DNA from 2 places in the Sulfitobacter sp. 1A10359 genome. Region 1 is predicted to be linked to the other one. Evidence: riboswitches for the same ligand, from Rfam matches in the RefSeq annotation. Region 1 holds a riboswitch; the other holds the start of a gene.
The links. A riboswitch is a leader RNA that binds a small molecule or an ion and turns the genes downstream of it on or off. The one in region 1 is predicted to bind cobalamin.
Positions count from the first base shown of each region.

Region 2: it holds a riboswitch for cobalamin, as region 1 does, so the genes downstream of both, ACGYK2_RS13305 (DUF1636 domain-containing protein) here and ACGYK2_RS09495 (CbtB-domain containing protein) in region 1, are expected to answer to the same signal.

Region 1 is NZ_JBIFGB010000003.1:218,680-222,078, forward strand. Features, by position in the region: gene ACGYK2_RS09485 (hypothetical protein) at 1-169, opposite strand, end outside; gene ACGYK2_RS09490 (CbtA family protein) at 181-864, opposite strand; gene ACGYK2_RS09495 (CbtB-domain containing protein) at 1,077-1,247, opposite strand; cobalamin riboswitch at 1,281-1,498, opposite strand; gene ACGYK2_RS09500 (PAS domain-containing protein) at 1,664-2,674, shown strand; gene pncB (nicotinate phosphoribosyltransferase) at 2,678-3,399, opposite strand, start outside.
Region 2 is NZ_JBIFGB010000006.1:4,898-8,296, reverse strand. Features, by position in the region: gene ACGYK2_RS13310 (GTP-binding protein) at 299-1,378, shown strand; cobalamin riboswitch at 1,404-1,618, shown strand; gene ACGYK2_RS13305 (DUF1636 domain-containing protein) at 1,738-2,145, shown strand; gene ACGYK2_RS13300 (ABC transporter ATP-binding protein) at 2,142-2,924, shown strand; gene ACGYK2_RS13295 (ABC transporter substrate-binding protein) at 2,939-3,399, shown strand, end outside.

The DNA of each region.
Region 1 (3,399 bases):
CGTGATCCGCGCCACCGTGATCCATGGCCACATGCCCGCCGCCGCCATGGGCGGCAGGGTCGCCGTGGTCATGGCCGTCGAAGGTCACACCGTTGCTTGCGGCGATGGCAAAACCGATGCCACCGCCAAAGACCAATCCAATGGCGAAAAGCGCCAGTGATCTGTCCATTTCGACCTCCCTCAGGCGCTCTGCGCGCCTTCACGTTGCCAAAAGAACCCGGCGAAACTGCCCAGCAACACCCATGCGGCCAAGCCGATGCCAAGCGCACGCGCGGCGAAGAGCGCGCCGATCTCTGTCGGTACCGGGCCGCTGAAGCTTTCGGGTTCGGGTGCGCCGACGACATGGGGGGCCATCAGCAGAACCGCCGCGCCGATCCACGCGCCCCAGCCTTTGCCGAAGGCGAGCAGCCAAAGCGCTACCAACGCTGCCGCTGCGGTGGCGAACCACCAGATCTGCCGCGCAGTGATGTCTGCGGCGGCGACGCCGGGCACTTCGGGCGCAAGGCTGAACCCCGGCGCGAGGTGGAAGGCCACGAAACCGGCGACACCCCAAAGGATGCCCCAGCGGCCATCGATTACCGCGCCGCGCTCTTCGCCAAGGCTCATCGCGGCCAGAAGGATCAGCGCATAGGCGGTATAGGTCAGCATGGTGAAGATCAGGCTCAACCCATCGCGGACGGCATCGAAACCGGGCAAATCGGGGTGCGCGCTGACGGGGTCGGCCCCGAAATGCACCAGCGCGCCGGTCTCATAAAGCTCGGCGTGAAGCAGCACGGGCTGCACGAAATAGAGTTGCAGCAGGCCGGTCAACAGGCCGGCAGAGGCCCCGGCAAACAGGGCGGAAGTCAGAAAACGTGAAAACATCGCAATGATCCTTAGATGCGAAATGATACTCAGCGCCGCGCGAAACGCGGGCCGAGCCATCAGCCAGCCTCAAGATGTGCCAAAGCCCTCCCGACGCAGCGAACGGCGGGCGCGGGCAAAACAGCGAAAGGCAGGCATTGATAAATGGCAGAATCACAGACAGCCGGACTGCGGCATGGCAGCCCGGACCCCAGTGATACCGAACGCGGCGCTTAGTGGCAGGGAAAGCCTGTCGCGTGGCGCACGTCATGGGCGGCATCATGCAGTGCTGCGGCCTGCACATGGCCGGTCAGCGCCATCAGAGCCACACCCAATACGGCGGCAAACAGCGCCGGTACGAGTTTGCTGCGCGTGGCACCGGCGGTCTTAATCATCGTCGTCATCTTCAATCTCCTTACCGTCACACCCGACGGGATCTAGCGTTTCATTTGCCTGGCAGGTCTCCTGGCTCGCGGGTCGTGGCCTTTGCCCGCCTTCCCCGTCCGAAAGGACAAGTGGCACGAGGGGCATTGGCTTACCGCTTACAGTCGCGGGGGCGGCTTCGGCTTCAGGGTCGGGCGACCCCTTACTGAATTCCCTTTTCGGTCCCACACTCGAAGGCGCTTTTCGGGACACCAAGCGCCCTCAATTACGCATTTTAGGCCCTTCCTGACAAGCCGCATTTATCGAACCTCGCGGAACCGTATGGCGCATACAGCATTTAGTAGATAAATATGGCCCAACCCCCAGTATGCGGGTTGACCCAAAAGCCACGTGCAGGGCACATTGACGGCCAGTTTTGATCAAAGGGCGGGAATTCATGAACGACAACACGGTCTCCGCCGCTCGGCAGACCCTGACCGAAGACGTTCTAGGCAAGGTCGTGCGCTATGCCCGCCTGCCGCTGTGCATCACCGACCCGACCCTGCCGGACAACCCCATCGTCTATGTGAATGACGCTTTCACCGATCTGACCGGCTATGGCTTGGATGAGATCGTGGGCCAGAACTGCCGCTTCCTGCAAGGCCCGGAAACCACGCGCGAAAGCGTCGATGCGGTGCGCGAAATCCTACTGGCGCGCCGGGTCGACACGGTTGAGATCGTGAACTACCGCAAGGATGGCAGCCGCTTCCTGAACGCCCTGCAACTGGGGCCGATCAATGACGAAGATGGCAATCTGATCTACTTCTTCGGCTCGCAACTCGACGTTTCCGAACGCCGCCGGGCGGAGCGGGAGCACCGGCAATTGGCCGATGACGAATTGCTGCACCGGCTGCGCAATATCGTCAACGTCATGACCGCCATGGTCCGCCTGACCGCCCGTGAGGAGCCGAGCCCCGCGGCCTTTGCCGACAAGGTGATCGAGCGGCTGGCCGCCTTGGGCGCGGCGCATTTCGACACGATTGGCCGCAGCGACCAGCATGAGGTGGATTTCGAGACGCTGATGGGGCCGATCATGCGGGCCTATACCTCGGCCACCGAGGATCAGATCAACCTCACCGGGGCGAATCCGCTGATCTCGCACCGCCTCGTTTCCCCCCTGACGCTGGCCTTGCACGAGCTGGCGACGAATGCGGTGAAACACGGCTCGCTCAGTTCCGATACCGGGCGGGTATCGCTCGATATCACCATCCTTCAGGAGCCTGCCCGCCTGCGGTTTGTCTGGCGCGAAACAGGCGGGCCGGAGGTCATCAAGTCTCCGCGCAACAGCGGCTCGCGGATCATCCAGTCCTTGACCCGCGCGGTCGGTGGCACCCTGCACTACGATTGGCAGCCCGAAGGGTTGATTGCCACGGCGGAGTTCCCCGTGGCCGCCCTTGGCGAAGGCTGACCGTCAGACGATCACCTGCTGCGCGGCCTGCTCTCCGACCCCGAAAACACGCTTGTAACGCGCGATCTCATCCACCGGACCCATCGCCTTGTTGGGGTTGTCCGACAGTTTGACCGTGGGCCGCCCGTTGGCGCTGACCGCTTTGCAGACCAGACTAAAGGGTGCCAGCGCATCATTCGGCACCAGCCCGCGGAAGTCATTGGTCAACAGCGTCCCCCAACCGAAAGAGACCTTGGCCTTGCCCGCAAACTGCGCGTGCAACTCCTTGATCTTGTCCACATCCAGCCCATCGCTGAAGATCACTCGCTTGGTCGTCGGGTCCTCGCCGCGGGCGCGCCACCAGTCAATGGCCGTCTGCGCCGCCGTGGCCGGATCGCCGCTGTCGACGCGGATGCCGGTCCAGCCCGCCAGCCAATCCGGCGCGTGATCGAGAAAGCCCTTAGTGCCGTAGGTATCGGGCAAGATGATCCGCAGGTTACCTTCGTGCTCGTCATGCCAATCCGACAGCACATCATAGGGCGCGCGGGCAAGCTCCGCGTCATCTTCGGCTAAAGCCGCATAGACCATGGGCAACTCATGCGCGTTGGTGCCAATCGCCTCAAGCTCGCGCATCATGGCGATGCGACAGTTGGAGGTGCCGGTGAAAGCATCGCCCAGCCCCTCATGCATCGCCTGCACGCACCAATCCTGCCAGAGATAGGAATGCCGCCGCCGCGTGCCGAAAT
Region 2 (3,399 bases), on a different contig from region 1:
ACAGCGTTTATTGTTATCGCGCGCGGATGCCCCCTTGCCGGACAACTCCCTTGGCGCCGCCCCATAGCGAGGCCTCTGCAGCCTCAATTTCAGGGCGCGTTGGAACAAGCCCTAACCCAAGGTCGCTTTCTGCGGCGCAGCAACAACGCCCTTCGATTGGGCGGTTTGAGGTGGACCTGCCAAAATTTAGGCGCTGAGCGCATGGATTTGGCAAGCTCGGGGCACCGGCCTACGGGTTGCACCTCATATTGTGATGTTATAACGTTTCTGAAATAATCCATAGCAGAGCCCGCAAACCATGCCCGCCACCGACAAACGCATTCCCGTCACCCTGCTGACCGGCTTCCTCGGCGCGGGGAAAACCACGCTGCTCAATCACATCGTCGCAAGCGAAGAGGCTCCCAAAATCGCAGTCGTCGTGAATGAATTCGGCGAGGCCGGGCTTGACCACGATCTGATCGAAACCGCCGACGAAGAGGTCATTCTCATGCAATCGGGCTGTCTGTGCTGCTCGATCAGGGGGGATCTGTCGCGGACGCTGCAAGACCTCAAGCGCCGCAGGCAGACGTGGCGCGTGCAATTCGACCGCGTTGTGATCGAGACGACGGGGCTGGCCGATCCCGGCCCCATTCTCCAGACCTTTTTGGCCGATCCCTATCTGGCCCGCAAATTCCGCGTGGACGGGGTTGTGACGGTCGTCGATGCCGCGAATGGGCCGGACACGCTGGATCAGCAGTTCGAAGCCGTCTCGCAGGTGGCGATGGCCGATCTGCTGGTGCTCAGCAAATCCGACTTGGTGACCCAGCAAGCGCTTGCCGCCTTTGAAGGCAGGCTGCGCGACCTCAATCAAACGGCGCGCATCATCAAGGCCGAACGCGGGCTTATCCCGGTTGCATCGCTCTGGGGGCTCAGCGGTATGCGGCGGGCGGTTGATGCGAGCAACGTTATGGAATGGCTCACGCCCGTCGAAAAGTCCGATCCGCTTGACAACCTCTCGGGCTTCGCCGCGCCCACGGCATCCGCCCCCATGATGCAAACCCACCAACATGATGCGCGGATCGGGTCGGCCTCCATCGTTCTAGACGCACCGATCCCGGCCGAGGCTTTCGACCTTTGGCTCGACACGCTGGTCAGGCTGCGCGGGTCCGATCTTTTGCGGGTCAAAGGCATCGTGCATCTGGAAGACGTCCCCATCCCCTTTGTCTTTCACGGCGTGCAGCATCTTTTCGATCCGCCCGTCCCCCTGCGCGACTGGCCAAAGGACGACCGGCAGTCCCGCATTGTCGTCATCGCCCGCGATATGACCAACCCCGAACTGAACCGGAGCCTCGATATGCTACGCGCCCGGCGCGATGGGCCGGAGCGACAGGCGGGATAGCAGCTTGACCCGGCATGGCTCTTCGGCCACAGATCATGGCGATGGTTTCCAGCCGCCGCAGCGGCGTCTGGGATGAAAAGGGAATACGGTAAGGCAAGCAGCGCGCGCCGAAACCGTAACTGCCCCCGCAACTGTGAGCGGTGAGCGACCCCGGCAAAACCACTGAGCTTTAGGCTTGGGAAGGTTCGGGCGAGCGTCGATCCGCGAGTCAGGAGACCTGCCATCACCGGCACCGAGAGGGCCGTAATTGCAACTCAACCCAGACGGGGTGTCTGGTTAGGAGAACATGATGGCGACAGGGAAACTCCCTTGCTGTAGAACATGGCTGCTCGATCCCCCGCGCGATCGCGGAGGGCGACATGGATACGCATCAAAACCACAGGATTACGGTTTGCACCTCATGCAAACACAAGGGCAAGGATTGCCGGCCGGGCTTTGACCTAATCCAGAGGCTGAGCGCCGCAATCGCGGCAGCCGGCGCGGCGATCCCTGAGGGTTTCGAGATCGCGGGCGTGGCCTGTATGGCGGGCTGCGACCGCCCCTGCACGGTGGCCTATCACGCCAGCAAAAAGGCGACCTACCTCTTTGGCGACATCGACCCTGACGAAGACATCGACGACCTTGTGGCCTTCGCCCAGCGTTATGCCACATTGAATGACGGCTGGTGCTCTTCGCTGGACCGCCCCGGCAAACTGCGCAAATCCACCCTTGCGCGGGTGCCCGCGGCGATGATCGAGCTGAAACCCAGCCACCTGCGCGTCTCATGAGAGCCGCCGACCTTGCAGTAAAGGATGTAAGCTGGGCGCCGGGAAAATCGGGCCAGCCGGTTCTGCACCCTACGTCCTTTACCGTCGCAGCGGGCGGCGTTCTGGGCGTGTTGGGGCCGAATGGCGCGGGCAAATCCACCCTTTTACGTCTGCTCTACCGTTTTCAACCGCCCCAAACGGGATCGATCCATGTGGGCGGGCAGGATATTTGGTCCCTCTCCGCCCGTGCCGCCGCGCGGCGCATCGCCGCTGTCTTGCAAGAACAGACGCCGTCCTTTGGGCTGACGGTCTTGGAGATCGTCCGCCTTGGCCGCACGCCTCATCGCGCGGCGTTTTCGTCATCCAGCCGCAAGGACGAGCAGATCATCGACCGCGTCTTGGACCGGCTCAGCCTGCACCCCCTCGCCCACCGCGATGTCGGCACCCTTTCGGGCGGGGAAAGGCAGCGCGTCATGGTCGCCCGCGCCTTGGCGCAGGAGCCGCAGGTCTTGGTCCTGGATGAGCCGACCAACCACCTCGATATACGCCACCAGCTTGAAATCGTGTCCCTGATCCGCGGATTGAACATGACCATCGTCGTCTCGCTTCATGATCTCAATATGGCCGATGGCATCTGTGACGAGGTGCTGGTGCTGAAAGACGGCTATCCGCAGGGCTTCGGCCCGCCAAATACGGTTCTGACCGATGATCTCGTCTCAAGAACATTTCGCGTCGACGCGCAGCGCGAGCGGCTCACCCCCAGCGGCGCGGCGCATTTCTCTTTTGCCCTTCCAGATTGAAACGGAAAACTCTTATGAAACTTACTCTCACCACTCTCGCCGCCCTGATGATCGCCGGATCGGCCTTCGCCCAGACCACCGTGCAAAGCTGCGACCGCGAAGTCACCTTCGATCACCCACCCCAAGCCGCGGTCGCCAATGACGTGAACCTGCTTGAGATGATGCTGGTGCTCGGCCTCGCAGACCGCATGGTGGGCTATACCGGCATCTCGGGCTGGAACAAACTGGACCAAGAGATGACCGCAGGTGTCGCAGCGCTGCCGGAACTGTCGTCGAAATACCCCTCGCGGGAGGTGCTGATCGGGGCGGATGCAGACTTCTTCTTTGCCGGTTGGAACTACGGCATGAAGGTCGGCGGCGAAGTGACGCCAGAAACGCTCGCCCCCTTCGGCATTCAAGTCTATGAACTCACCGAAAGCTGCATCCATATCGGTCAAAAAGCCCCATCCTCGATGGAGGATATGTATAACGACAT